3 regions of the Streptomyces thermoviolaceus genome follow, and region 2 is predicted to be linked to each of the others. Evidence: riboswitches for the same ligand, from Rfam matches in the RefSeq annotation. Region 2 holds a riboswitch; each other region holds the start of a gene.
The links. Region 2 has a riboswitch for thiamine pyrophosphate ahead of OG899_RS06645 (thiamine ABC transporter substrate binding subunit). Riboswitches for the same ligand answer to the same signal wherever they lie in the genome.
Positions count from the first base shown of each region.

Region 1 (9,548 bases), 1.6 Mb from region 2:
GAAGCGCTCGGCGCGTTCCCGCGTGGGCAGCGTGAAGGACACCACGCAGCCGAAGCGGCGCATCTGCTGCGTGGCGACAGCGTGCGAGGGGTCGTCCGGCAGCCCCGGGTACCGCAGGCCGGTCACCTCCGGGTGCGCCCGCAGCGCCTCGGCCAGGGCGAGCGCGGTGGCGGCCTGCTGGTCCACGCGCAGCTGCAGCGTGGCGATCGAACGGTGCGCGAGCCAGGCCTCCATCGGGCCGGGAATCGCGCCCACGATCTTGCGCCAGCGGCGCACCCCCGCCATGGCCTCGTCGTTCCGGCCGGTCACATAGCCCAGCAGGATGTCGCCGTGACCGCTGAGCTGCTTGGTGCCGCTGGCCACCGCGAAGTCCGCGCCCAGCTCCAACGGTCGCTGCCCCAGGGGGGTCGCCAGGGTGTTGTCGACGGCGACCAGGGTGCCCTGCGCATGGGCCGCCTCGGTCAGACGGCGTATGTCGCACACGTCGAGCCCGGGGTTGGAGGGGGACTCGATCCACAGCAGCCGGGCGCCCTCGAGCACCTCCAGCTGGGCGTCGCCGCCGGTCGGCGCGGTGCGCACCTCGATGCCGTAGGCCTCCAGCTGGGCCTTCACCAGGGGCAGCGCCTGGTAGCCGTCGTCCGGCAGGACGACCGCGTCCCCGGCACGCAGCTGCGAGAAGAGCACGGAGGAGATGGCCGCCATCCCGGACGCGAACACCAGTGTCTCGACGTCCTCGCGCCCCGGGGCCTCCAGCTCGGTGATGGCCTGCTCCAGCAGGGTCCAGGTCGGGTTCTCGTCCCGGCCGTAGGTGTACGGGCCCGTCGGCTCGCCGGGCAGATGGAAATGGGCGGCGAACACCGGGCCGGGCAGGGTCGGCTCGTACTTGACCGGGTCGGGCAGTCCGGCCCGCACCGCGCGGGTGCCGTCCCCGGTCGCGGCCGGCCCGTCGGCTCCGTGCGTGTTCACCGTGCCGTCAGCGGCGGAAGCGCTCATGCAGCCCGTCCCTTCATGTGCTGTCGTACTGCGGCCGGGCAGGCCGGGCCGCCGGTCCACCCTCTCAGGAAACCGCAGGACACCGCGACGCCCCCTGTGCGAGACGCCCGGGCCGGGGCGGGTGCGGCCGGGGTGCCGGGGTGCCCGACGACGCCGGGGTGGTCGGGGGTGCCGTCCGCGGGGCGGACACCCCGCCCATCGGCCGTGCGGGAGACCGCTGCCGGTACCCCGCGTCCATGGTCGTCTTGACTGGACGATCCGTCCTGTGTCTGATCGTGGGGATCGAATCGGCGACGAGTACGGGCGAGGACGATGAAGGCTTTCCGGCTGGACGAGCTGGACGCGGAGCGCGCCGCCAACCAGGGCGCCTACCTGCAGTTCCTGCGGGAACGGAACATGTCGGTCGGTCTCTACGCGCTCAACGCGGCCGAGCACGACCCGCAGAAGCCGCACAACCAGGACGAGGTCTACTTCGTCGTCAGCGGCCGCGCCCTGATCACGGTCGGCTCGGAGACCACCCAGGTGGCACGGGGCAGTGTCGTCTACGTCCCGGCCCAGGTGCCCCACAAGTTCCACCACATCAGCGAGGATCTGCGCGTCCTGGTGGTGTTCTCTCCGCCGGAAGCCTGACGTCCGTCTCCGGGTTCCCTAGGGGAAGGGTCAGGGGAGGACAAGGGATGCGGCGCCCACGCGAGGCCCGCTGACGGCCCTAGCATCGACAGCGGACAGAAATGGCCCCGACGCACAGCAGCATCGGGGCACCGACGTCAATTCCGGCGCAGGGCCGGCCGAGAGGACAGGGACGGGGCAATGCGAGCAATCTTCGCGGGACTGCCGTGGTGGGTGAAGTGGATCGCGGTGCCGGCCATCGCCCTGATCGTCTTCGGCGGCCTGATCGCGACCGTGGTGGGCTTCGTGATCGGGCTGCTGTTCAAGCTGCTGATCTTCGTGGCCCTGGTCGGCGGGCTGATCTACATCGTGCGCAAGTTCATGGCGGGCTCGTCCTCGCGCGGCGACTGGTGAGGACGCCGGTGCGCCGGTGACGGCGGTGGACGTCACGCGTCACCGGGTCCCTCGCGGGAGGGAAGTTTCGACGCGGCGCCACCGTGGGCGGCGACGGGCGGATAGGGTCCCGGCATCGACGCGGGGGCAGGCCCCCGCGGGCAGGCGATCCCCACCCGTGTCTCCCCGCACGGGCTGCCCCCTCGCGCTACGGGAGTGACCCTTGGCCACGGTTGACACCGCACCCGCAGAATCGCACGCGCCCCTTGCTCCCCGGGTGCCGTCCCCTTCCACGGCACTGCCCGCGCAGCCCCGATCCGGCGGCCCGGTGGAGCGGCCCGGTGGCAGACCGGCCCAGCCGCGGCACGCGCCGTCGTCCCAGACCCTGATCGGCTCCGTCCAGCGGGCGATGCGGCTGCTGGAGACCGTCGCGGAGCACGAGCACGGAGCCCCCGCCAAACAGCTCGCGCGAAAGACCGGGCTCGCCCTGCCCACCGCCTACCATCTGCTGCGCACCCTGGTGCACGAGGGCTACCTCTACCGCGAGCGGGGGCTGTTCTTCCTCGGAGAAGCGGCCGAGCGGCTCAGCAGCAGCGGTGCGGAGCAGAAACGTCGCAGCACGATCGCCCACACCCTCGCACAATGGCGCGATCTGATCGGTGTACCGCTCTACTACGCGCGGTACCGGGACGGCGAGATCGACATCCTGTGCGTGTCCGAGACACCCGGCAATCCGGCCGTGCACGAATGGGCCGACTTCCGTGAGACCGGACACGCGCACGCGATCGGGCAGTGCCTGCTGTTCCAGCTCGACGAGGACGCCCGCCGCGACCACCTGGACCGCTATCCCGTGCAGTCGCTCACCCGGTACACGGTGCGGGACGCCGCTACGCTGCTGCGGCGCCTGGAACGGGTCGGACGCATGGAACCGGTGACGGAGCGGCAGGAATACGTCCTGGGCACCGTCTGTGCGGCCGTGCCCCTCACCATCGGGGACGCGGCGGCGACCATCGCCCTGTCGCTCCCCGCCCGCCAGAGCGACCGGCTGCTGCCCGCCGCACGGCAGCTGCAGCGCGAGATGGGACGACGCGTCGGCTCCCTCGCACTGGCTATCAGTATCTGAAAACTCACTCCTTGTGATCTGCCATATACGTTCAGCAAGATGCCACCAGTGTCACGAGGATGATTCCCGGCCAGTCGACGGCAGATGACGGGGTAGCGATGCGCGAGTCCGTACAAGCAGAGGTCATGATGAGCCTTCTCGTGTCCGAGGAGCTCTCCTTCCGCATTCCGGTGGAGCTGCGGTACGAGACCAGCGATCCCTATGCCGTGCGGCTCACCTTCCACTTGCCCGGCGACGCCCCGGTGACCTGGGTCTTCGGACGCGAGCTGCTGATCGACGGAGTGGGTACCCCGTGCGGGGACGGGGACGTGCGGATCTCGCCCGCGGACGGCGACTCCCTGAACGAGGTGCTGATCCGGCTGCAGGTCGGCAACGACCGCGCGTTGTTCCGTTCCTCCACCGCGCCCCTGGTGGCGTTCCTGGACCGTACGGACAAGCTGGTGCCGCTGGGCCAGGAAGGCGCACTCGCCGACTTCGACGCCCACCTCGACGAGGCCCTGGACCGGATCCTGGCCGAGGAACAGAGCGCGGGCTGAAGCGTTTCCCCACGGGGCGGCGCGCAGGCGTAACGCTTCACCGCGCGCCCCCGGGGCACGGGCGGAGGGCCGGCCGCGCAGCCGGACGCCACGGGATCACCGCTTGCGCCGCCTGCCCCGTCCGCCGCGTGCCGGCGCGGGCACCCCTGGCCCGGCCACCTGCGGCCTCCGCCTCGTGACCCGGTCCGGCCGGTCGGCGGCGACCACCACCGCGGCCAGGGCGGTGGTGACGGGCACCGAAGCGACCAGGCCGATCGACCCGACCAGCGTGCGGACGATCTCCTCCGCCACCAGTTCGCTGTTGGCGACGGTCCCGATGCTGCTGCCGGCGACCGAGAACAGCAGCAGCAGAGGCAGCGCCGCGCCCGCGTACGCCAGCACCAGGGTGTTGACGACCGATGCGATGTGGTCGCGCCCGATGCGGATCCCGGCCCGGTACAGCCCGCGCCACCCCATGGACGGATTGGCCTCGTGCAGTTCCCAGACCGCCGACGTCTGGGTCACCGTCACATCGTCCAAGACGCCGAGCGAGCCGATGATGACGCCGGCGAGCAGCAGGCCGCTCATGTCGATCGACGGATACAGGCCGTGGATGAGCCCGGTGTTGTCGTCCGTATTGCCGGTCAGCGCTGCCCAGCCGATGAACAGCGACCCCAGCGCGCCGGTGAGCACCAGGGACACCAGCGTGCCCAGCACGGCCACCGAGGTGCGGGCCGACAGGCCGTGACACAGATACAGGGCGAGCAGCATGATGGCGCTCGATCCGACCACCGCCACGACGAGCGGATTCGAGCCCTGCAGGATCGCCGGCAGGATGAACAGGCTCAGCACCACGAAGCTGATGGCCAGCGCGATCAGCGCCATCACGCCCCGCATCCGTCCGACGAGCACCACGGCGAGGGCGAAGACACCGGCCAGCAGGCCCACCGGAAGGCGCCGGTTGACGTCGGTGACCGAGTACTGCAACTCCCGTGGTGCGGTCGGCTCGTAGGCCACCACGACCTTCTGGCCCTCGTGCAGCTGTCGCGGCTGGTCCGGCTGCACGATCTCGGTGAAGGTGCGGCCCTTGTCCTTGCCGGTGTCCACCCGAACGGTGGCCTTGGTGCAGGTACCGCTCCGGCCCGAGGAATCTCCGGCAGCCGTGGCCTGGCCGGTGGGGTCGTCCTCGCCGGCCGTTCCTCCGGACGTGTGAAGGGCCGTGCAGCTCGCCTTCACCACTGCGGTGACCGTGGCCTGCTGCGTCTGCCGGTCGAAACCCACGCCGGTGCGCTGGTGCGCGGGAGTGCCGCCGGGCCAGAGCACGACGAGCCCGACCACCACCGCGACCGCGAACGGGATCAGGACCGCGGCGATGACCGTGCGCAGATGCCGGGAGACCGGCGCGGCGGGCCCATGGGCATGGCTGTGTCCGTGTCCGTGCCCCTGAACCGCGCGGCTGTGCTCGTGGTGGTGGCCGTCACCGGCACGGGCCGGCTCGGCCGGTGGCGCGGGAGCCGCCCACACGGGCTCCCCCGGTGTCGGCGCGCGATGCCCGGCCCCGGGGCCACGCCGTGGGTCGGGCGGTGGGTGCGGGAACTGCTGGGTCGTCGTCACCGACCGATCATTGCAAGAACCGGGAGGGCCCACTGTTCAGCACGCTGTGCATGACGCTAGCGTGGAGGCACCTTTTGCACACGCGGGAGCTCGGAGCACCGGGCTGAGAGGGCGCTGACCTCCGTCTTCGCGATGTTTCACGTGGAACAGCGATGGTCCATCGACAGACATCGGCAGACGGTAACCGCTGCGTCGACCGCCGAACCTGTTACCGGGTAATGCCGGCGTAGGGAGTAGGTCTCATGACCAACAAGGACGTAAGCACGCCTGCCTCCGCCCAGACGTCCCCCGACGGGGCGCAGTCCCATGCCCAGGGAGAGGCCGGGAAGTCCATCGGCTGGCACAAGGCATACATCGAGGGCTCACGCCCCGACATCCGGGTGCCGGTCCGTCAGGTGCACTTGACCAACGGCAGCTCGGTGTCGCTGTACGACACCTCGGGCCCGTACACCGATCCGCACGTCGACACCGATGTCCGCCGGGGATTGGCGCCGCTGCGGCAGAACTGGATCATCGCCCGTGGCGACACCGAGGAGTATCCGGGCCGTCCGGTACGGCCCGAGGACGACGGCATCAGGCACACCTCGCCACGCGGGGGACTGCGCAACCTCGACGCCGTGTTCCCCGGCCGGCCGCGGCAGCCGCGGCGTGGCCGCGACGGCCGGGCGGTGACCCAGCTGGCGTATGCACGGCGCGGTGAGATCACCCCGGAGATGGAGTTCGTGGCGCTCCGGGAGAACGTCTCTCCGGAGGTCGTCCGCGAGGAGATCGCGGCGGGCCGGGCCGTGCTGCCGGCCAACGTCAACCACCCCGAGACCGAGCCGATGATCATCGGCAAGCGGTTCCTGGTGAAGGTCAACGCCAACATCGGCAACTCCGCGATCACCTCCTCCATCGAGGAGGAGGTCGAGAAGATGACCTGGGCCACCCGCTGGGGCGCCGACACCGTCATGGATCTGTCCACAGGCCGCAACATCCACACCACCCGCGAGTGGGTGCTGCGCAATTCTCCGGTCCCCATCGGCACGGTGCCGCTCTACCAGGCACTGGAGAAGGTCGGTGGCAAGGCCGAGGAACTGACCTGGGAGATCTACAAGGACACGGTCATCGAACAGGCCGAGCAGGGCGTGGACTACATGACGGTGCACGCCGGGGTGCGTCTGGCCTATGTGCCGCTGACGGCACACCGCAAGACGGGCATCGTCTCCCGGGGTGGCTCGATCATGGCGGCCTGGTGCCTGGCGCACCACAAGGAGTCCTTCCTCTACGAGCACTTCGAGGAATTGTGCGAGATCCTCGCCGCCTACGACGTGACCTTCTCGCTGGGGGACGGGCTGCGGCCCGGCAGCATCGCGGACGCCAATGACGAGGCGCAGTTCGCGGAGCTGCGCACGCTCGGCGAACTCGGGCGCGTCGCCCGGCGCTTCGAGGTCCAGACCATGATCGAGGGTCCGGGCCATGTCCCGATGCACAAGATCAAGGAGAACATCGACCTGCAGCAGGAGATCTGCGACGAAGCCCCCTTCTACACGCTCGGCCCGCTGACCACCGACATCGCCCCCGCGTATGACCACATCACCTCCGGCATCGGGGCCGCGATGATCGCCTGGTGGGGGACGGCCATGCTCTGCTACGTCACCCCGAAGGAGCACCTGGGCCTGCCCGACCGGGACGACGTGAAGACCGGCGTGATCACCTACAAGATCGCTGCGCATGCCGCCGACCTCGCCAAGGGGCACCCGGGTGCCCAGGCGTGGGACGACGCGTTGTCCGATGCCCGTTTCGAGTTCCGGTGGGAGGACCAGTTCAACCTGGCCCTCGATCCGGACACGGCACGGGAGTTCCACGACCAGACCCTCCCGGCGGAACCCGCCAAGACGGCCCACTTCTGCTCGATGTGCGGCCCGAAGTTCTGCTCGATGAAAATTAGCCAAAGCATCACAAAGAAGTTCGCCGGCGACGTGGCTGAAGGGGCGACGGCCGAGGAGGTCGCCGAGGGGATGATGCAGAAGTCCAGGGAGTTCGCGGAGGCGGGGCACCGGCTGTACCTGCCGATCGTCGACTGAGGCACTGATGCACATCTGCCCGTAAGAGCGGCGGTTCCGATGATCGTCGGCCCTCCATCTGAATCAAGATGGAGGGCCGACGACTTGTTCGGCAACGAGTCCCAAGCAAGACGGCTCTGTACAACCAGCGACTCGGCTCGACCTCGTCCCGGTTCAGGTGCCTCTCCGGATCGTCAGTGGCGGCCGGTACGGTTGCAGCGTCATGGGTGTGATCCGCAGCAGAGGCTCGGTCGAGAAGTGAGAGGGGTGGTCGCACATGGCGACAGGCCGTCTGACTCTGTCGTGGGTTGGCAGAGATAAGGCTCTGCTGAACGCGGATCATGGTCGTCCTTGATGTGCTCTCGCCCTGCTATCTCTGCGGTAGGTACCGTCGGGTCGTGTCTGGTACACGTCGGGGTTGGTCACCTCTAGTCGTGTGCCGGTTGATCGCGCGCGACTAGGGGAGCTGGTGCGGGCATGGCGGTTGACGCTGCTCGGTCGGATGAGGGGTTCACGTCAGCGGAGGCTGCACGGGTGATGAGTGCCGCGTGCCGAGTAGCTGGGTTGGATGACAGAGACGCTGAGCTCATCCGCCTCGGGGAGAACGCGCTGTTTCGGCTGGCCTCGGTCCCGGTGGTCGTGCGCGTTGCCCGTGGTGAGGAGTACCTGCCGAAGGCGCGCACTGAGGTAGGGGTGTCTCGATGGCTTGCTGCGGAAGGGTTTCCGGCCGCACGCGTCGTCGACGACCTGGAGCAGCCGTTGTTGGTCGAGGGCCACCCAGTGACCTTCTGGCACCTCATCGTGGAGGGTGACCGCAAGGCAACCTATGGGGAGCTGGGCAGCGTCCTGCGTGACTTGCACTCCATGACGCTGCCGGCCGGGCTTGAGCTGCCGTCGTTCGACCCTTTCGACAAGCAAGAACTGCGGATCAGCCGAGCTGCGATCCCGGACGACGACAGGGTGTTCCTTCGCAAGCGTTGGCGTGAGCTGCACGACCAATTCGGAGAGCTGAGGTTCGAGACGCCCAAGGGACCGGTGCACGGTGACGCTCACGTGCAGAACCTCATGGTGAACGAGCGGAACGAGGCGGTTCTGATCGACTTCGAAGCCTTCTGCTTCGACCACCCCGAGTGGGATCTGATGGTCACGGCGGTGGAGCATCACAGTCTTGGGTGGCAGACCGATGAACAGTACGCCGACTTCGTCCGGGCGTATGGGCGGGACCTGTACGACTGGTACGGATACGACACGCTTCGGCGGCTCCAAGAGTTCAGCATGACGACGTGGCTCATGCAGAACGTGCAGGAGGATCAGGAGACGGCGGACGAGTACCGTCGGCGTATCGCCGCCCTGCGCGACGATGATGCGCCGCGTGATTGGCGACCGCGATAGCTGTTACTCGTCCTCGTCGTCCAGGCGGGCGAGTGCTTCGCTGACTTGCTCGTTGAAGGTGACGACGGCGGGATGGGGCGCATGCTCGCTGACTTCCGCCTGGAAGTCGGTGACATAACGCTGGAAGCGTGAGGACTGGAGGGAGTCGCCACCGTCCACGGCAAGGCTTGCGGTGGCGATGGCGGCTTCCAAATCGCCGTTCAGTAGCTGGCTCTGGGCGAGCACCATGCGGCAGAAACCGAGGGTGCGGGCGTACTGGGGGTCGGTGCTGTCGACGGCGCGTTGTGCATGCTCGACGGCTTCCCTGCGCATTTTCAGGTCGCGGAAGCAGTGGCAGAACTCACCCAGGAGTTCGGCTTCGTCGAAGTAGCTCAGCCATGTGGGGTCGTCGGCGGTGTCGGCTTGCTCGAAGTGCCGTTCGGCCTGGTTCATGGCGTGGCCGGCCCCGGTGCGGTCGCCTGCGTTGGACAGAGCTCGGGCTTCCATGGCCCAGTAGTTCGCCATGGCGCGTGGGGTGGCTCGGCCTTTGGCGCCCTCGACGGCAGCACGGGCGAGTTGGATGGCTTGGGTGTGGTTGCCCAGATAGTTGGCCTGGTGGCTGAGGTTGCCGAGGATGCGGGCGCCGAACATGCGGTCGTCGATGACCTGGGACAGGCGCAGTGTGGAGGTGAGGTAGCGGTGGGCGAGTCGGTGGTTGCCGATGTCGTACGCGGTCCACGCCAGCAACTGGGACACCTCGGCGGCGGCGCTGAACAGCGCATGGCCCACCTTCTCGCTGTAGCTGGCATTGAGCAGCGGCAGGACCTCATGGCGGAAGTAGTGGCGTAAGGCTCGGTGGCCGTGGCCTCCGCCGTACTTGAAGTC
Region 1 covers NZ_CP109280.1:3,122,652-3,132,199, forward strand. The annotation lists gene OG899_RS13655 (cystathionine gamma-lyase) at 1-993, opposite strand, end outside; gene OG899_RS13660 (cupin domain-containing protein) at 1,306-1,623, shown strand; gene OG899_RS13665 (DUF5326 family protein) at 1,804-2,016, shown strand; gene OG899_RS13670 (IclR family transcriptional regulator) at 2,381-3,118, shown strand; gene OG899_RS13675 (SsgA family sporulation/cell division regulator) at 3,217-3,654, shown strand; gene OG899_RS13680 (YibE/F family protein) at 3,751-5,247, opposite strand; TPP riboswitch at 5,320-5,497, shown strand; gene thiC (phosphomethylpyrimidine synthase ThiC) at 5,490-7,313, shown strand; gene OG899_RS13690 (aminoglycoside phosphotransferase family protein) at 7,770-8,684, shown strand; gene OG899_RS13695 (sporulation protein) at 8,688-9,548, opposite strand, start outside.
Region 1: it holds a riboswitch for thiamine pyrophosphate, as region 2 does, so the genes downstream of both, thiC (phosphomethylpyrimidine synthase ThiC) here and OG899_RS06645 (thiamine ABC transporter substrate binding subunit) in region 2, are expected to answer to the same signal.

Region 2 (9,548 bases):
CGTGGTGATCGTCGCGGCGCTCTTCGTCGTCAAGGCGGCCTTCGTCGGCGTCATCGCCGTCGCGGTCGTGGTCGGCCTGTGGGAGCTGACCAAGCGACTGGACGAACGCAAGGACATCAAGGCGCCGCTGGTGCCGCTCGCCGTCGGCGGCGTGGCGATGGTGCTCGCCGGATACCTCGGCGGCGCCGAGGGCGCCTGGGTGGCGACGGCGCTGACCGCGCTCGCGGTCCTGGTCTGGCGCATGGCACGACCACCCGAGGGATACCTCAAGGACGTCACGGCCGGTGTCTTCGCGACGTTCTACGTGCCGTTCCTGGCCACGTTCGTGGCGATGATGCTCACCGCCGACGACGGCCCGTTCCGCGTGCTGACCTTCCTGCTGCTCACCGTGGTCAGCGACACCGGCGCCTATGCGATCGGCTGGCGCTTCGGCAAGCACAAGCTGGCCCCGCGCATCAGCCCGGGCAAGACCCGCGAGGGCCTGGTCGGCGCGGTCGCCTTCGCCATGCTGGCCGGGGCGCTGTGCATGGAGTTCCTCATCGACGGCGGCGTCTGGTGGCAGGGCCTCCTGCTGGGTCTCGCGGTCGCCGTCAGCGCCACCCTCGGCGACCTCGGCGAATCCATGATCAAACGTGACCTGGGGATCAAGGACATGGGCACCTTGCTCCCGGGCCACGGCGGCATCATGGACCGCCTCGACTCCCTGCTCCCGACCGCTCCCGTGGTCTGGCTGCTGCTGGTCGTCTTCGTCGGCGCGGGCTGACCCGCTGCCGTTCCCCGCACGCGAGGGACCCGTCGCCCACAGGGCGGCGGGTCCCTCTGCTCATGGGGGACCCACCGGCTGCTCCGGTCAGCCGAGCGGGTCGCCGGTGTCGCGCAGTGCGGTCAGCACCGAGCCGTACATGCGGGACTTGATGGTGCCGAGGGTCTCACCGGCCCGGTCCGCCTGGGCCCGGGCGAGTTCGACGGCCGTGGAGCGCACGGCGTCCTCGGCGACCGCCCGGTCGGCGATGCCGGCGGCCGCGGCGTCGGTGCCGCCGTAGCGGCGGGCGGTGACCATGGCCTCGTGCGCGGTCTGCGGCGCCAGCCGTGCCTGGATCAGCGCCGCCATGCCGGAGGTGTAGGGGATGCCGACGTCCACTGCGGGCACGCACCAGAAGCCGCGGTCGGCACGCATCACGCGGAAGTCGTGCGCCAGGGAGAGGATCGCGCCGGCGCCGAAGGTGTGCCCCTGCAGCGCGGCCACGGTGACGACGGGCAGGGCCAGCATCCGCGCCAGCAGCTCGTGCACCGAGACCAGGTAGTCGCGGTACCGGTCGGCGTGCGCGGACAGCCACTCAAGATCCAGCCCGTTCGAGTAGATCTTGCCCGTGGCGACGGTCACCAGGGCACGAGGACCCTCGGCCTTCTCCACCTCGTCGAGCGCGGCACCGACCGCGCCGATCCACTCGGGATGGAAGCGGTTCTCACCGTCCCCCAGGTCGAGGATGAAGACGGTGTCCTGACGGTCGAGCGCGGGCATGACGGCTCCTTCGAGGGCGGTGCTGGTGCGCCCGCAAGGTAGGTGGCGGCGTGCCGCCGCGCAAGGGCGTGCGGCCGCCGCCCGGGACACCCGGCACCGCGTGAGCGGGGACGTCCGGCGGCGAGGACCGGGCCGGCACGGGCACGAAAGCGCTGTGGGCGGTGCGGGAGGCAACCTCCCCGATCCGTGACCTCCGGCCCCGAAGCAGCCCCTGCGCGCGGACGACCAGCAGGCGGGGACGGCAGCCGCACAACGGCCGGTCGCACGGGTCGCCAGGCCCTACCCGCACCGTCCGCTGCCGCTCACCGTCGGCCGCCGGTGACGGTCGGCGGCGGGGGTAACGGACGACACCCCGGGCCACCCCTCCGTATCTGCGACACTGGAACGACCATGCCCAAGCCCGGAGAACTCACATTCGTCGCGCCGCGCGGAGCCAAGAAGCCGCCGCGGCACCTTGCCGATCTCACGCCTGCCGAGCGCAAGGAGGCGGTCGCCGCGATCGGTGAGAAGCCGTTCCGCGCCAAACAGCTCTCGCAGCACTACTTCGCGCGGTACGCGCACGACCCGGAGCAGTGGACCGACATCCCCGCGGCCTCGCGGGGCAAGCTGCGCGAGGCGCTGCTGCCGGAGCTGATGACGGTCGTGCGGCATCTGTCGACCGACCAGGGCACCACCCGCAAGACGCTGTGGCGGCTGTTCGACGGCACCCTCGTGGAGTCGGTGCTGATGCGCTACCCGGACCGGGTGACCATGTGCGTCAGCTCTCAGGCCGGGTGCGGCATGAACTGCCCGTTCTGTGCCACGGGTCAGGCCGGGCTCGAGCGGAACCTGTCGACCGCCGAGATCGTGCACCAGATCGTGGACGGCATGCGGGCCCTGCGCGACGGGGAGGTGCCCGGGGGACCGGCGCGGCTGTCCAACATCGTGTTCATGGGCATGGGCGAGCCGCTGGCCAACTACAACCGGGTCGTGCGGGCCATCCGGGCGCTGACGGACCCCGAGCCGGACGGCCTGGGGCTGTCCCAGCGCGGCATCACCGTCTCCACGGTGGGCCTGGTCCCGGCGATCCACCGGTTCGCCGACGAGGGGCTCAAGTGCCGGCTGGCGATCTCCCTGCACGCCCCCGACGACGAGCTGCGCGACACCCTCGTGCCGGTGAACACCCGGTGGAAGGTGCGGGAGGTGCTGGACGCCGGCTTCGCCTACGCCCAGAAGTCGGGGCGCCGGCTGTCCATCGAGTACGCACTGATCCGGGACATCAACGACCAGGCCTGGCGCGGCGACCGGCTCGGCCGGCTGCTCAAGGGCAAGCCGGTGCACGTCAACCTGATCCCGCTGAACCCGACGCCCGGCTCGAAGTGGACCGCGTCCCGGCCCGAGGACGAGAAGGCGTTCGTGGAGGCGATCGAGGCCCACGGCGTGCCGGTGACCATCCGGGACACCCGCGGCCAGGAGATCGACGGCGCCTGCGGGCAGCTGGCCGCCGCCGAGCGGTAGGCCGACCGCAGCCCGGCCGCCGGCGAGCGGTGGCCGGGCCGCCGGGCAGGGCGAGGACCGCGCGGGCGGCCGCCCGCGGGCGGGCGGTAATCTGATCCGCGACAACTGCACACACCATTCCGACAGGGGAGCGCCACAGCGCTGAGAGTGCGGCGGAAGGGCCGCAGACCCTCTGAACCTCGCCCAGGTCATTCTGGGTAGGGAGTTCGGTCATCACTCGAGCTGTAGCGCCCTGCCCGGAACCCCGCACGAGGGGTCCGGGCAGGGCCGCGTCTCTTCCTGGCAACCATCCAGGAGGACACTCCACGTGCATCACAGAACCCTCGCCGCCGTCGCGGCCGGCCTCGGCCTGGTCGCGCTGTCCGCCTGCGGCTCCGGCAGCACCGGATCCACGGCCGCGGACACCAGGACCGTGACCGTCGTCAGCCACGACTCCTGGGCGGCCTCCAAGAGCGTCATCGCCGACTTCGAGAAGCAGTCCGGGTACAAGGTCACCGTCCTCAAGGACGGCGACGCGGGCCAGGCCGTCAACAAGGCCCTGCTGACCAAGGACAACCCGCAGGGCGACGTCTTCTTCGGCGTCGACAACACGCTGCTGTCCCGTGCGCTGTCCGGCGGCCTGTTCCAGCCGTACCGGGCCAAGGGGCTCGACCAGGTGCTGCCGCAGTACCTGGCCGACCGGGGCAAGAACCGCGTCACCCCCGTCGACACCGGCGACATCTGCGTCAACTACGACAAGAAGTACTTCGCCGACCACCACCTGACCCCGCCGTCCTCCTTCGACGACCTGGTCGAGCCGCAGTACAAGAACCTGCTGGTCGTCGAGAACCCCGCCACCGCCTCGCCCGGGCTCGGCTTTCTCCTCGGCACCGTCGCCCGGTACGGCGACCCCGGCTGGCAGGGGTACTGGAAGAAGCTGAAGGCCAACGGCGTCAAGGTGGTCGACGGCTGGGAGCTGGCCTACAACCAGGAGTTCTCCGGTTCCGCCGGAGGCCGGAAGGCCAAGGGCGACCGGCCGCTGGTCGTCTCCTACGCCTCCTCGCCGCCCGCCGAGGTCGTCTACGCCGACCCGAAGCCGAAGACCGCGCCGACCGGGGTGGCGTACGGCACCTGCTTCCGGCAGACCGAGTACGCGGGACTGCTCGCCAACGCCCGCAACCCGGAGGGCGGCAAGGCGTTCCTCGACTTCCTGATCGGCAAGGAGTTCCAGGAGGACATGCCGCTCACCATGTTCGTCCAGCCGGTGCGCAAGGGCGCCGCGGTGCCCGAGGAGTTCAGCCGCTACGGCAAGCCCGCCCCGCACCCCGAGACCATGGCGCCCGAGACCATCGCCGACCACCGTGACCAGTGGGTCAAGTCGTGGACCTCGCTCGTCCTGAAGTAGCCCGGCGCGGGGCGGTGCGCCCCCGCGGGCGGCGTTCGGGGAACGCGGCGCGGCTGGGTCTGATGGCCGTGCCCGTCGCGTTCTTCGCGGTGTTCTTCGCCTACCCCGTCGCCGCGATCGTCCGGCGCGGGCTGTACACCGACGGGGCCTGGCACCCCGGGCGGATCGCGGAGGTGCTCGGCGACAGCGGCATCCGGAACGTGCTGTGGTTCACCACCTGGCAGGCGCTCGCCTCCACCGCGCTGACCCTGCTGATCGCCCTGCCCGGCGCCTATGTGTTCGCCCGGTTCGACTTCCCCGGCCGGCAGGTGCTGCGGGCCGTGGTCACGGTGCCGTTCGTGCTGCCCACGGTCGTGGCCGGCACGGCGTTCCTGGCGCTGCTCGGGCGTGGCGGCCTGCTGGACGAGCTGTGGGGGATACGGCTGGACACCACGGTGTGGGCGATCCTGCTCGCCCATGTCTTCTTCAACTACGCGGTCGTCGTCCGCACGGTCGGCGGGCTGTGGGCGCAGCTGGACCCGCGGCAGGAGGAGGCCGCGCGCACCCTGGGCGCCACCCCGCTGACCGCCTGGCGCACCGTGACCCTGCCCGCGCTGGCGCCCGCGGTCGCCGCCGCCGCGCTCATGGTGTTCCTGTTCACCTTCACCTCCTTCGGTGTGGTGCAGATCCTCGGCGGCCCCGCCTACTCCACCCTGGAGGTGGAGATCTACCGGCAGACCTCGGAGCTGTTCGACCTGTCCACGGCCGCGGTGCTCACCCTGGTGCAGTTCGTGTGCGTGGGCGCGATCCTGGCCGTGCACGCCTGGACGGTCCGGCGCCGGGAGACCGCGCTGAAGCTGGTGGACGCGGCCGGCACCGCGCGCCGCCCGCGCGGCGCGGGCCAGTGGGCGCTGCTGGTCGCCGTCCTCCTCAGTGTCGCCGTGCTGCTCGTGCTGCCGCTGGCCGTGCTGGTGCAGCGCTCGCTCACCGCCCCGGGCTTCGGCTACTACCGGGCGCTGACGAACGCCGACGGCGGCACCTTCCTCGTCGCGCCGCTGCACGCCGTCGGCGCCTCCCTGTCCTACGCCGCGGCGGCGACCGCGATCGCCGTGGTGATCGGCGCCCTGGCCGCCGCGGCACTCGCCCGCCGGGACGCCGGCCGGATCGTGCGCGGCTTCGACGCGCTGCTGATGCTGCCGCTCGGGGTCTCCACCGTCACCGTCGGCTTCGGCTTCCTGATCGCCCTGGACGAACCCCCGCTGGACCTCAGGCAGTCCTGGATCCTCGTGCCGCTCGCCCAGGCCCTGGTCGGGGTGCCGTTCGTGGTGCGCACCCTGCTGCCGGTGCTGCGCGCGGTGGACGTGCGGCTGCGTCAGGCGGCCGCGGTGCTCGGCGCCTCCCCCTGGCGGGTGTGGCGCGAGGTGGACCTGCCGCTGGTGCGGCGGGCGCTGCTGGTGTCCGCCGGGTTCGCCTTCGCGGTGTCGCTGGGTGAGTTCGGGGCGACCGTGTTCATCGCCCGGTCGGACAACCCGACGCTGCCGGTGGCCGTGGCCCGGCTGCTCTCCCGGCCCGGCGACCTCAACTACGGGCAGGCGATGGCCCTGTCGACGATCCTGATGGTGGTGTGCGCCGTGGCTCTGCTGGTGTTGGAGCACCTGCGCGGCGCCGAGAAGACGGGGGAGCTGTGACGCTGCTGAGCCTTCGGGCCGCGACCGTGCGCCTGGGCGGCCGGACGGTCCTGGACGCCGTGGATCTGGCGGTCGCCGAGCACGAGACGGTGTGCGTGCTCGGCCCGAGCGGCAGCGGCAAGTCCACGCTGCTGCGCACGGTGGCCGGACTGCAGCCGCTGGACGGCGGACGGGTGCTGCTCGACGGCCGGGACCAGGCGGGGGTGCCGGTGCACCGGCGCGAGGTGGGCCTGATGTTCCAGGACCACCAGCTCTTCCCGCAGCGGGACGTGGCCGCCAACGTCGCCTTCGGGCTGCGGATGCGCGGCACCGCGAAGGCCGAACGGGACGTACGGGTCCAGGAGTTGCTGGAGCTGGTCGGGCTGCCCGGAGCCGGTGCCCGGTCGGTGGCCGCCCTGTCCGGCGGAGAGCAGCAGCGGGTCGCCCTGGCCCGGGCGCTGGCGCCGCGACCGCGGCTGCTGATGCTGGACGAGCCGCTCGGCCAGCTCGACCGCTCGCTGCGGGAGCGGCTGGTCGTCGAACTGCGGGAGCTGTTCGCCCGTCTCGGCACCACCGTCCTCGCGGTCACGCACGACCAGGGCGAGGCCTTCGCGCTCGCCGACCGGGTGGTGGTGATGCGTCAGGGGCGGATCGCGCAGACCGGGACGCCGCTCGAGGTCTGGCAGCGGCCCGCGGACGCCTTCGTCGCCCGGTTCCTCGGCTTCGAGAACGTGGTCGAGGCGCGTGTCGACGGTCGGCGGGCCCACACGCCGTGGGGCACGGTGCCGGTGCCGGAGGACTCTCCCCAGGGCACGCGTTCCCTGCTGGTGCGGCCCGCCGGGGTGCGTCTGGTCGCGGCCGGCGAGGGCCTGCGCTGCACGGTGGCCGCCCACACCTTCCAGGGCACCCATGTGACCGTCCATCTCCAGCCGGAGGACGCCCCGCGGCTGCAGGCGGCCTGCGCCCTGCGCGCGGCACCTCGGACCGGTGACGAGGTGGGCGTGGAGTTCGACCCGGCCGAGGTCGTGGTGCTGGGCTGACCGCTGCCGCCCGGCTGGTGTCCGGCCCGAGGCGGCCGGCGTGGAACGGCCGTGGCCCGCCCCCTCGAGCGGGGGACGGGCCACGGACGACGGTGCGGGTGCGCCGGCTGTCGTTCGGGAGCGTCAGCTGTCGCCGTTCGCCCCGCGGCGGCGCATGCCGAAGAAGACCGCGCCACCGCCGACGACGACCAGGGCGACCGCGATGCCGGCGATCAGACCGGTGCGGGAGTCCGCACCGGTCTCGGCCAGGTTGCGCTGACCGGCGTCGGCCGACGGGGCGTTCGCCGGGGCCGCCGCCGGGGCGGTGCCGCTCTGGTCGGCGGACGGGGCCGTCGGGCTCGGCGAGGCCTCGAAGGCCGGCGCGGACGCCGAGGCCGAGTCCGACGGAGTCGGGGTCGCCGACTCCGACGGGCTCGCGGGCGTGCCGGGGGCCGCCGGGGCACAAGCCGTGGCCGGGGTGACCAGGTTCGGCTTGATGTCCTCGTCCACCAGCGTGTTGCCGGCCTTGACGTGGATGCGGTAGGTGGCGCCCGGCTGCCAGTCCTCGGCGAAGGTCACCGAGGCGCCCTGGGCGGTGCCCCTGACGTCCTGCTCGCCGATCAGCTTCTCGGAGCCGTCCTCCTGCAGGTAGACACTGATGTGCGCGGGCGTGCCCGCACGGTCCGTGTCGGTGACGACGATGGAACCCTTGCCGTCCTCGCACGTGGCTGCGGCGGAGAAGTCGCTGATGTTGCAGGCCGAGGCGGTGCCGGCGACGCCGAGCGCGAGCGCTGCGGACGCGGACGCGACACCGAGGATGCGCACGGAACGTGCGGTACGGCGGGATTTGGACACGATGGCCACTTTGCCCTTCACGGGATGCGTGATGTCGGGGAGTTGAGGGGGCGTCGGGGACTCGCTCGATCGGACCCGGCACCCCCGGCAGAGCCACAGGTGTACAAGCGTCTCCGCCGCAGTGTCAACGCGAGTGTCCCAAGTGCGCGGTCCCTTTGCCCATTCATTGCCCGCCGCGGAGTGCGGGCCGGTGATCCGTCGCCGGCTCAGCCCTGTGCCGGCGACGGGTGCCTCCACACGATCTCCCAGGTGTGACCGTCGAGGTCGTCGAAGGCGCGGCCGTACATGTGCTCGTGGTCGTGGACCCGGCCGGTCGCCGTGCCGCCCGCCGCGATCGCCTTGCCGGCCAGCTCGTCCACCTGCGCGCGGCTCTCGGCGTTCAGACAGATCAGGGTCTCGCGCGTCTCGGTGGAGTCCGCGATCTCCTCGACGGTCTGCTCGGCGAAGCGCCGCTTGCTCTGCAGGATCACGACGATGGTGTCGCTGATGACGACCGAGGGGCTGTCGTCGTCCGAGAAGCGCGGGTCGACGGTGGAACCGAGCGCGGTGAAGAACCTCTTGGCGGCGGCCACGTCGTTCGTCGCCGGTGTACGGCCCCGTGGTGTCCGCCCCCGGTGTACGGCCCCGTGGCGTCCGCCCCTGGTGCGGGGCCGTGGTGTCCGCCCCCGGTGTGCGGCCCGTGGCGTCCGCCCCCGGTGCGGGGCCGTGTGGTCCGCCCCCGGTGTGCGGCCGTGCGCTCCGGTCGCCGCGCTCCGGACGGGCAGCCCGCTTCTCAGCGGGCCAGCGGGAGCGCGGCGAGGTCGGCGATCACCAGGGTCAGCGGGGCGAAGAATGCGAGCAGGGCACCCGCGCGCAGGGCGGCGGCCGAGCGCAGCGCGGTGGCGGGTGCGCCGAGCCGCCGCAGGGCCGTGCGGACCTCGGCGCGGTCCTGACGCGCCTCCACCGCGGCGATCAGCAGGGTGGCCACGGAGCAGCCGGCCACCAGGGCGATGCCCAGCGCGGTCAGCGGTCCGATGCCGGGTGCGGCCCGGCCCTGCAGGGTCACCAGGGCGAACGCCCCCGACGCCACGGCGCACACCACGCCCAGCGGACGGCCGATGCGGCGCGCCTCCGCCATCAGGATCCGCCCGGCCAGCAACCGGACCGCGCCCGGCTGCGCGGACTGGAGCAGGCGCCCGCACAGCTGGGTCAGGCCCGGGCCGGCGAGGGCGAGCCCGAGGGCGGTCAGCAGCCAGCCGATCAGGACGGGACCGGAGTCGGCGGTCAGGCCGCCGGGCAGGGCGGCGGCGGCAGGACCCGAGGCCGCGGGGGAGCCGGCGGCCCGGTCGGCCCATGCCTCGACGGCCAGTCCGGTGGCCAGTGCGGCGATGCCCCAGGGCAGCCCCACCGTGGACGTGCGCTGCGGCGCGGGCCGCGGCAGGTCGCTGCCCCGGCCGGGGGCGGTGCCGCCCGGCCCGCCCCAGCCGCCCGGTTCACCGGGCGCCTCCGGCCGGTCCGCCGTGTCCGGTGTCGCCGTCGAGGAAAGAGGAACCGATTCGCCTGCGCACCGGGCCCGGTCGTCGACGGCGCCGCCGGTGCCGTCCGCGGTGCGCGCGGTGTCCGTGCCCTCGGCTGCGGCATCCGGA
Region 2 covers NZ_CP109280.1:1,534,449-1,543,996, reverse strand. The annotation lists gene OG899_RS06660 (phosphatidate cytidylyltransferase) at 1-763, shown strand, start outside; gene OG899_RS06655 (enoyl-CoA hydratase-related protein) at 851-1,522, opposite strand; gene rlmN (23S rRNA (adenine(2503)-C(2))-methyltransferase RlmN) at 1,913-3,019, shown strand; TPP riboswitch at 3,134-3,241, shown strand; gene OG899_RS06645 (thiamine ABC transporter substrate binding subunit) at 3,327-4,403, shown strand; gene OG899_RS06640 (ABC transporter permease) at 4,466-6,070, shown strand; gene OG899_RS06635 (ABC transporter ATP-binding protein) at 6,067-7,089, shown strand; gene OG899_RS06630 (LAETG motif-containing sortase-dependent surface protein) at 7,213-7,923, opposite strand; gene OG899_RS06625 (VOC family protein) at 8,130-8,495, opposite strand; gene OG899_RS06620 (hypothetical protein) at 8,696-9,548, opposite strand, start outside.

Region 3 (9,548 bases), 3.0 Mb from region 2:
TGCGCCCCCGCACCCGGGTACCACGGCCCAGGGCCCGGCCGGACCGCACCCCGGGCAGGCGTCGCCGGTGCTGGTCGTCGAACGCCCCGGAGCGGGCGTCTTCGCCGATGGTCGTTAAAGTCGCGGACATGGCACGGACTGCGGTGATCGGCGCCGGAATGGGCGCGATGGCGGCCGCTGCCCGGCTGGCCGTCGCGGGCCACCGGGTGACGGTGTACGAACGCACGGAGACGTACGGCGGTGCGCTGCGCGGCGTCGAGCGGGACGGCTTCCGCTTCGACACCGGTCCCGCGGTGCTGCCGCTGCCCGCGGTCTACCGCGACCTGTTCGTCAAGACCGGCAAGCGGCAGCTGGAGGACTGCGTCGACCTGGTCCAGGTGGACCCTGCGGCCCGGCACGTCTTCGCGGACGGCACCGAGGTGACGCTGCCCAACGCCTCCCGCGCCGGGGTCGTCGCCGCCCTGGACGAGGCGCTGGGTGCGGGGGCCGGGCAGCGCTGGGGCGACTTCCTGGTCCGGGCCCGCGAGACCTGGGACCGCTGCCGCCGGCCGCTGCTGGAGGAGCCGCTGTGGCCCAACTGGCAGGTGCTGGCCGAGCGGGAGCCGTATCCGGCGGTGCCGCGCAAGCGTCTGCTGCGCACCCGGCGGGCCGGCACCCTGGCGGAGATCGGCGCCCTGGAGCTGCGGGATCCACGGCTGGCGGCCCTCCTGGACAGCCATGCGCTCACCTGCGGCCTCGATCCGCGGACCGCTCCGGCCGGCGCGGCCGTGCTGCCGTACATGGAGCACGCCTTCGGCCTGTGGTACGTCCGCGGCGGGCTGCGGGAGCTGGCGCGGGCGGTGTACGAGCGGTGCCTGGAGCGCCGGGTGGAGTTCGTCCTCGGTGCCGAGGTGACGCGGATCGCCGCCGCGGACGGCACGGTCACCGGCCTGGAGTTCGCCGACGGCACGGTTGCCGACGCCGAGTTCGTGGTCGCCGGGGTTCCGCCGCAGACCCTGGACGGGCTGCTGGGGGGCCTGCCGGTGCGTGAGGGCGGGGTGCCGCCGCAGCGGGGGCTGCCCAGCCGTCTGACGGTGCTGATGGCGCTGCGCGGCGGCCGCCCGGAGGGGACCGTGCACCGCACGGTGGTGCACTCCGCGGACCGCGCGGCGGAACTGGAGGCGCTGTTCGGCCCGGAGCCGCACACCCCCGCGCAGCCGACGGTCACGGTCACCCGGCCCGACGACCCGGCGCTGGTCCCGGACACGGAGCACGAGGCGGTGACGCTGACCGCCACGGTTCCGGCGGGCACGGCCGGCGGTGATGCCGAGGCGCACGCCGAGCGCATGATCACCGTCGCCGAGCGGGCCGTGCCCGGGCTGCGGGACCGGCTGCTGTGGCACGAGATCCGCACCCCCCAGGACGTCGCCGAGGCCACGGGCGCGCCGGGCGGTGCCGTTCCCGCGCCGACGCTGCCGGCGGTGGACGGGCGGCTGCTGCACCCGGCCAACTCCACCGCCGTGGAAGGGCTGTTCACGGTGGGCGGCTGGTCGCACCCGGGCGGCGGGCTGCCGCACGCCGGGATGTCGGGGGCGCTGGTGGCCGGGCTGATCGTGGAGGGGCCGGAGTTCCGCGGCTCCCAGTGACCCCGCCCGGCGGCTCCCGGTGACCCCGGCCGCCACGGCCCGGGACCTGCCGCAGGGCCGTGCGGCGAAAGGGGCGGCGCGCCAAGAATCCGTACGCCGGAAGGCGGGCGCCCCCGGGTCCGTACGCCGGAGGCGGGCGCCCCCGGGTCCGTACGCCGGAGGCGGGCGCCCCCGCAGGTCAGGAGCGGTGGGTCAGTAGCGGTACTGCTCGTCGTAGCCCGCGCCGTGCTGCGCCTGGCCGCCGTGGGTGCCCGGGTACGGGTACGGCTGCTCCGGCGGGACCTGGTCGCCGTAGGACTCGTCGGTGCGCTGCTGCGGCACCCACACACCGCCGGCCGGGGTCTCGCCCGCGTGACCGCCGTGGGCGTAGGGGTCCTGCGCGGCGTAGGACGGCTGCTGCTGGCCGTAGCCGGGGTCGTAGGAGGTGCCGCCGTAGGCGGCGGCGCCGGGGTAGGGCTCGGTGTAGCCGGTGTAGTCCTGCGGGCCGGTGGTGCCGTAGCCGTGGGCGGCGCCGTCGTAGCCGGAGTAGTCGTAGCCGTAGGACTGCTCGGTGTGGGCGGTGCCGGCGTACGGGGCCTGGGTCTGGTCCGTCGTGGAGTACCCGGAGTCGTAGACGCCGTAGTGCCCGGTGTCGTCGGGCAGGGGCTGCGGCTGGTAGACCGCGGTGGACTCGGCGGCCGTCTGCGCGGCCGTACGGTCGACGGGGGTGAAGACGTCGTCGCGGTCGTCGTCGTCCTCGAACCCGTAGTCCGGGGCCGGGGCGGGGATGTGGGGCTGCTCCCGGGTGTCCTCGTGGCCGGCGACGGTGTCGGCGACGCCGACGGTGTCGCCTGCGTCATCGGCGGGCGCGGCCGGCTCCGGGGCGGCGGCCGCACGGTCGCCGCGGGCACGGCGGCGCTTGGGCCGTTCACCGCCCGTGCCGGGGTGCCGGACCGCCCAGCCGGCCGTGAAGCCGCGGCGGAAGGACAGCGTGACGAAGGTCTGGCCGACCGCGAAGGCGACGGCGCCCAGCGCGATCACGATCACCGACGGCAGCAGCACGCCCAGCACCACGCAGAGGAAACCGGCGAAGGCCAGCAGCCGCCACCGCAGCCGTGCCTTGTACTGCAGCAGCACCTCGCCGAGCAGCCACAGTGCGACGACGCCGAACGCGATGTAGAGGACCGCCCAGCCCATGTACGCCCCTCTCCCCGAGGCCGTGCCGCGGTCCGGCGGATCCGCGTACGGCCGGCCTAGGCCCGCGGCGGGTGGTGCAGACCCAGGTTGTCGTAGATTTCCAGTGTCGCCGTGGAGTTGTTCAGCGTGATGAAGTGCAGCCCGGGCACATCTTCGGCCAGCAGCCGCGCGCAGAACTCCGTGGCGAAGTCGATGCCCATGGAGCGTACCGCCGCGGGATCGTCCTTCGCAGCGACCATGCGCTCCTTCACAGCCGGCGGAAAGACGGCGTTGGTCAGCTGCGGCACCCGCATCAGCGTCTTCATGCTGGTGATGGGCATGACCTCGGGGATGATCGGGGTGTCGCAGCCGGCCGCCGCGACCCGGTCCCGCAGACGCAGATAGTCCTCGGGGTCGAAGAACATCTGGGTGATGGCGTAGTCCGCACCGGCCCGGCATTTGGCGACGAAGTGCCGGATGTCGGTGTCCCAGTCCGTGGAGCGCGGGTGCATCGCGGGGAACGCCGCGACGCCGACGCAGAAGTCGCCGGAGTTCTTGATGAGTTCGACGAGTTCGGCGGCGTAGGTCAGACCCTGCGGGTGGGGCACCCACTCCCCCATCGGGTCCCCGGGCGGGTCGCCGCGCAGCGCCAGCATGTTGCGGATCCCGGCGTCGGCGTACTGCCCGATGATGTTGCGCAGGTCGGCCACGGAGTGGTCGACGGCGGTGATGTGCGCGATCGGGGTGAGCGTGGTGTCGGAGGCGATGGCCTCGGTGGCCTTCACCGTGCCGGCGCGGGTGGAGCCGCCCGCGCCGTAGGTCACCGAGACGAAGTCGGGGGCCACGGCCTCGACCCGGCGCAGCGCGTTCCACAGGTTTCTCTCGCCCTTGGGGGTGCGGGGGGCGTAGAACTCGAACGAGTACGTTCGCTTGCCGGTCGCGAGCATGTCGCGCACGGTGGGGGCGTGGTCCGACCTGATGGATGCGGTGCCGAGGGCCATACCCGCAGGTTAGCCAGGCCGCGCCGGTCCCCCAACCGGATGCCGGGCTTTTGCCCGTTTTACCGGTTTGCTGTCCACACAGTGGACAGTGCGGCGTCCGGCGGCCCGGGGCCTGTCGTCCGGCCCGGCCCGGCCGCGGGGTGCGGTGCGTCTCGGGCGACCCGAGCGGGTTCCGGTGCGTGCAGCTGCGCGGAGGTCAGAGATCACGGAGTCGGCGCGGAACGTCGGGGCGAGTGACGACAACACGGCGGATGCGCGTGCCGGCTCCGCGACGCCGGGACGATCCGAACGACGCGCCCCGGATGTCAGCGCTCCCGCAGCCGCTGCGCGAACGCGGCGGCCGCGGCGCCCGGGTCGTCGGCCTCGGTGAGCGCGCGGACCACGACGACCCGCCGGGCTCCGGCGTCCAGGACCTCGTCCAGATTGCCCAGGTCGATGCCGCCGATGGCGAACCAGGGGCGGTCGGTGTCCAGGCCGGCGGCGTAGCGCACCAGGTCGAGGCCGGGCGCGGGCCGGCCGGGCTTGGTGGGGGTGGGCCAGCAGGGGCCGGTGCAGAAGTAGTCCACGCCCTCCTGGACGGCGGCCGCGGCGGCCTCCGCCTCGCTGTGGGTGGAGCGGCCGATCAGGATGCCGTCGCCGAGGATCGCGCGGGCCGCGGGCACCGGCAGGTCGCCCTGGCCGAGGTGCAGCACGTCCGGGCGGGCGGCGTGGGCGACGTCGGCGCGGTCGTTGACGGCGAGCAGCTTGCCGTGGCGGGCGCAGGCGTCGGCGAAGACCTGGAGGTGCTCCAGTTCCTCGGCCGCCTCCATGCCCTTGTCGCGCAGCTGCACGATGTCGACACCGCCGGCCAGGACCGCGTCGAGGAACTCCTCCAGGTCGCCCTGGCGGGTGCGGGCGTCCGTGCACAGGTACAGGCGCGCATCGGCGAGCCGGTCACGGGCGGTGACGTGAGCGGTGTCGGGCATGCGTGGGTCCCCCCGTCGTCGGTGCGCACCGGCCGGATCGGCCCGGCCGGTGCGGGTGCGTCGGCGGCGTACGGGCGCGGTGCGGGACGCGCGGGGCCGGTGGGCCCGTGACGTCCCGGCCGCGGTCCGTACGCCGGCCGGTCACCGGGTGTCCGGTGGCCGGCTGGTCAGCTGAGCCGGCTGTTCGGGATGATCCGGCCGGTCAGGACGATCCGGCTGGTCAGCAGGATGATCCGGCTGGTCAGATGGCGAGCGCCTGGGCGCGGCGCTTCACCTCGGTGCCCCGATTCTCCCTCAGGGCCTGCGCGGGGGTGCCGGGCAGGGTCGGGTCGGCGGTGAACAGCCACTCGATCATTTCCTCGACCGTGAAGCCGTCGTCCCGCAGGAGCGTCAGGGTGCCGGTGAGGCCCTTGACGATCTTGCCCCCGTCGATGAAGGCGGCGGGAACCTGCAGCACCCGGTTCTCCCCCCGGCGCACGGCGATGAGCTGGCCCTCCTTGACCAGCTGCCGCACCCGCGTCACCTCGACGCCGAGCCGTTCGGCGACGTCGGGAAGGGTGAGCCAGGCGGGGACGAGAGCATCGATCTTCGCGTCAATCTCGGTCACGCAACCAAGCCTGCCATCTGCCACCGACAGTCGGAAGCCAACCGCGTCCACCTGCGACGACCCGTCGCGGCGAAGATCACACGGCAGGACGCGCGCGGGGGCGGACGAGCCGCCCGGCGGCCGGGCGGTCCGCGGCCGTGCCGTGGCCGGTTCGCGACCTCGTCGCGGTCGCGGACGACCCCGAGCCGTTCCCCCGACCGTCACGGGGCACTGCGCCTACGCGGCGACCGCCGCCTTCAGCGGACGCGACGCGTCCGGCAGCAGGGCGGGGTCGAGCGGCCGGCCGGACTCGATCAGCCGCCTGCCCTGGGCCACGTCCCGCGGCCGGCCGACGGCGAGCAGGGCGACCAGCCGGTTCTCGCGCAGCCAGCACACCGACCAGGCCGGGCCGCTCGCATCGCCGCGCCAGACCATGCTGTCGGCGTCCGTGTGATGGCCGGCGTACTGCACGAACCGGCCGAACTGCTCGGACCAGAAGTACGGCACCGGGTCGTAGACCACGTCCCGGCCCATCACCTGGGCGGCGACGGTGCGGGGGCCCTGGAGGGCGTTGTCCCAGTGGTGCACGAGCAGACGTTCGCCGTAGCGCGCGGAGGGGAAGGAGGCGCAGTCGCCGACCGCGTACACGTCCGGCACCGAGGTGCGCAGGCGGTCGTCGGCGAGCACCTCGCCGTGCGCGCCCAGCTCGATGCCGGAGCCGGCCAGCCAGGCGGTGGCGGGGCGGGCGCCGATGCCCACGACGACGGCGCCCGCGGGCAGCCGTGTGCCGTCGTCGAGCACCACCGCACCCGGCTCGGCCCGCTCGACGCGGGCGTCGGTGCGCAGCGTCACGCCGCTCTCCGCGTACCAGGCGGCCATCGGCGCGGTCACCTCGGCGGGCAGGACGCCCGCCAGCGGCCGGTCGGCGGCCTCCACGACCGTCACCGCGCAGCCCGCCTCGCGTGCGGCGGTGGCGAACTCGGCACCGATCCAGCCGGCACCGACCACGACGACGTCCTGCCGGCCGGTGAGCACCGGCCGCAGCCGGGCCGCGTCGTCCAGGGTGCGCAGCAGGTGGACGCCGGGGACGCCCTCGGTGCCCGGCAGGCGGACCGGTTCGGCGCCGGTGGCCAGCACCAGCACGTCGTAGGGCTCCGGCCCTTCGGAGGTGTCCAGCACGTGCTCCGCGGGGTGCACGGCCAGCGCCTCGCAGCCCAGGCGGAGCCGGAGCGACAGCGCCTCGAAGTCGATGTCGAAGGCGGAGCCCTCGGCCGTGCCGAGCAGCACGGCCTTGGACAGCGGCGGCCGGTCGTAGGGCTGGTGGGGTTCGGCGCCGATCAGGGTGACGGTGCCGGTGAAGCCCTCCTCGCGCAGCGCGACCGCGGTCTGCACGCCGGCCATGCCCGCCCCGACGACGACCACGCGCCGCGGACCGCCCGGGTTCTTCTCCTGCGTCTGCTCGCTCACCTGATCACCATAGACAGCCCGCGTCCCGCAGGGCACGGGGCGAGGGGACGTACGGCCCTTCTCCACGGGGGCTCGCGGGCCGGGCCGCTGCCCCGGCGGGCGGGCCCGCCCCGCTCTTACAAGATCGCGGCCCGGCGGCTAGGGTGGCCGTACAAGCATGCGCGGGAGCCCGGACGCACCGGGCTGAGAGGGAGGCTGGCGGCCTCCGACCGTACGAACCTGATCCGGGTCATGCCGGCGAAGGGAGGGGCGTTTCGCCCATGTCGTTGTCACGTACTTCGGACGTCCTCGTGATCGGGGGCGGCGTCATCGGTCTCGTCACCGCCTGGCGCGCGGCGCAGCGCGGCCTGCGCACGGCGGTGGTGGACCCCGAGCCCGGCGGCGGGGCCGCGCAGGTGGCCGCGGGGATGCTGGCCGCCGTCACCGAGCTGCACCACGGCGAGCAGACCCTGCTCGGGCTGAACCTCGCCTCCGCGCGCCGCTACCCGGACTTCGCCGCCGAGCTGTCCGAGCTGACCGGCCACGACCTCGGCTACCGCCGCTGCGGCACCCTGGCCGTCGCACTGGACGCCGACGACCGCGCTCACCTGCGCGAACTGCACGCCCTGCAGCGGGCCTCGGGTCTGGAGTCGGAGTGGCTGTCCGGGCGGGAGTGCCGGCGTCTGGAGCCGATGCTCGCGCCCGGCGTCCGCGGCGGGCTGCGGGTGGACGGCGACCACCAGATCGACCCCCGGCGGCTGGCCGCCGCGCTGGTGGCGGCCTGCGAGCGGGCCGGGGTGGTCTTCCACCGGGCGTGGGCCGAGCGTCTCGTCGTGCAACAGGACCGGGCCGCGGGCTGCGAGCTGCGCGACGGCACACGGCTCGGCGCCGAGCAGGTGGTGCTCGCGGCGGGCAGCCGCAGCGGGCAGCTCGCCGGCGTGCCCGACGACGTGCTGCCGCCGGTGCGGCCGGTGAAGGGGCAGGTGGTGCGGCTGACCGTGCCCAAGCGGTACGCGCCCTTCCTGAACCGCACCGTGCGGGCCGTGGTGCGCGGCAGCCAGGTGTACCTCGTGCCGCGGCTCAGCGGCGAGCTGGTGATCGGCGCGACCACCGAGGAGCTGGGCTGGGACACCACGGTGACCGCGGGCGGGGTGTACGAGCTGCTGCGCGACGCGCACGAGCTGGTGCCCGGCATCACCGAGCTGCCGCTGACCGAGACCCGCGCCGGGCTGCGGCCCGGCTCCCCGGACAACGCGCCGCTGCTCGGGCCGACCGAGCTGCCCGGACTGCTGCTGGCCACCGGCCACTACCGCAACGGCGTGCTGCTCACGCCCGTCACCGGCGACGCCCTGGCGCACGCCCTGACCACCGGCGAGCTGCCGGACGTCGCCCGCCCCTTCACCCCGCGGCGCTTTCGCACCGCCGTCCTCACGGAGCTGCCCGCATGAACGTCTCCGTCGCCCACGTGACCGTCTCCGTCAACGGTGAACCCCGCCAGGTGGCGCCCGGCACGTCCCTCGACGCGGTCGTGCGTTCCCTGACCGCCGCACCCTCGGGCGTGGCCGCCGCCCTCAACGAGACCGTCGTGCCACGCGCCCGCTGGGCCTCGACACCGCTGCGTGACGGCGACCGTGTCGAGGTGCTGACCGCCGTCCAGGGAGGCTGACCCATGACCGACGACCCTCTCGTCCTCGGCGGCCGCACGTTCGCCTCCCGCCTGATCATGGGCACCGGCGGGGCGCCCAGCCTGGAGGTGCTGGAGCGGGCCTTGACGGCCTCCGGCACCGAACTGACCACGGTGGCGATGCGCCGGGTCGACCCGTCGGTGCACGGCTCGGTGCTGTCCGTGCTGCGGAAGCTGGACATCCAGGTGCTGCCCAACACGGCGGGCTGCTTCACCGCCGGCGAGGCGGTGCTCACCGCGCGGCTGGCCCGCGAGGCGCTGGGCACCGACCTGGTCAAGCTGGAGGTCATCGCCGACGAGCGCACCCTGCTGCCGGACCCGATCGAGCTGCTGGACGCCGCGGAGACGCTGGTCGACGACGGTTTCACGGTGCTGCCGTACACCAACGACGACCCGGTGCTCGCCCGGAAGCTGCAGGACGCCGGCTGTGCCGCGATCATGCCGCTGGGCTCGCCGATCGGCTCCGGACTCGGCATCCGCAACCCGCACAACTTCGAGCTGATCGTGGATCAGGCCGAGGTGCCGGTGATCCTGGACGCGGGCGCGGGCACCGCCTCGGACGTGGCCCTGGCGATGGAGCTGGGCTGTGCGGGGGTGATGCTCGCCTCCGCGGTGACGCGGGCGCAGGACCCGGTGCTGATGGCCGAGGCGATGCGGCACGCGGTGACCGCGGGCCGGCTGGCCCGGCGGGCGGGCCGCATCCCCAAGCGGTTCTTCGCCGAGGCCTCCTCCCCCACCGAGGGGCTGGCCCGGCTGGACCCGGAGCGTCCCGCTTTTCCGCACACACGTGCGGACGGCGTCACAGGTCGGCCGCAGTCCGCCACCGAGGGCACCGAGCGGGACGTCGCTGTCGGGGGCGGCTCGTAGACTCGCCTGCGTGGACACGACCCTTCAGGACCCTCTGGTCGGGCAGGTGCTCGACGGCCGGTATCGCATCGACGCGCGGATAGCCGTCGGAGGCATGGCGACCGTCTACCGGGCCCTGGACACGCGGCTGGACCGCGTGCTCGCGCTGAAGGTGATGCATCCCTCGCTCGCGGCGGACGCCTCCTTCGTGGAGCGGTTCATCCGGGAGGCGAAGTCCGC
Region 3 covers NZ_CP109280.1:4,571,573-4,581,120, reverse strand. The annotation lists gene OG899_RS19960 (NAD(P)/FAD-dependent oxidoreductase) at 129-1,625, shown strand; gene OG899_RS19955 (hypothetical protein) at 1,818-2,801, opposite strand; gene metF (methylenetetrahydrofolate reductase [NAD(P)H]) at 2,858-3,781, opposite strand; gene thiE (thiamine phosphate synthase) at 4,087-4,746, opposite strand; gene OG899_RS19940 (Rv2175c family DNA-binding protein) at 4,988-5,353, opposite strand; gene OG899_RS19935 (NAD(P)/FAD-dependent oxidoreductase) at 5,570-6,799, opposite strand; TPP riboswitch at 6,951-7,063, shown strand; gene thiO (glycine oxidase ThiO) at 7,060-8,226, shown strand; gene thiS (sulfur carrier protein ThiS) at 8,244-8,444, shown strand; partial or broken gene OG899_RS19920 (thiazole synthase) at 8,448-9,239, shown strand; gene pknB (Stk1 family PASTA domain-containing Ser/Thr kinase) at 9,340-9,548, shown strand, end outside.
Region 3: it holds a riboswitch for thiamine pyrophosphate, as region 2 does, so the genes downstream of both, thiO (glycine oxidase ThiO) here and OG899_RS06645 (thiamine ABC transporter substrate binding subunit) in region 2, are expected to answer to the same signal.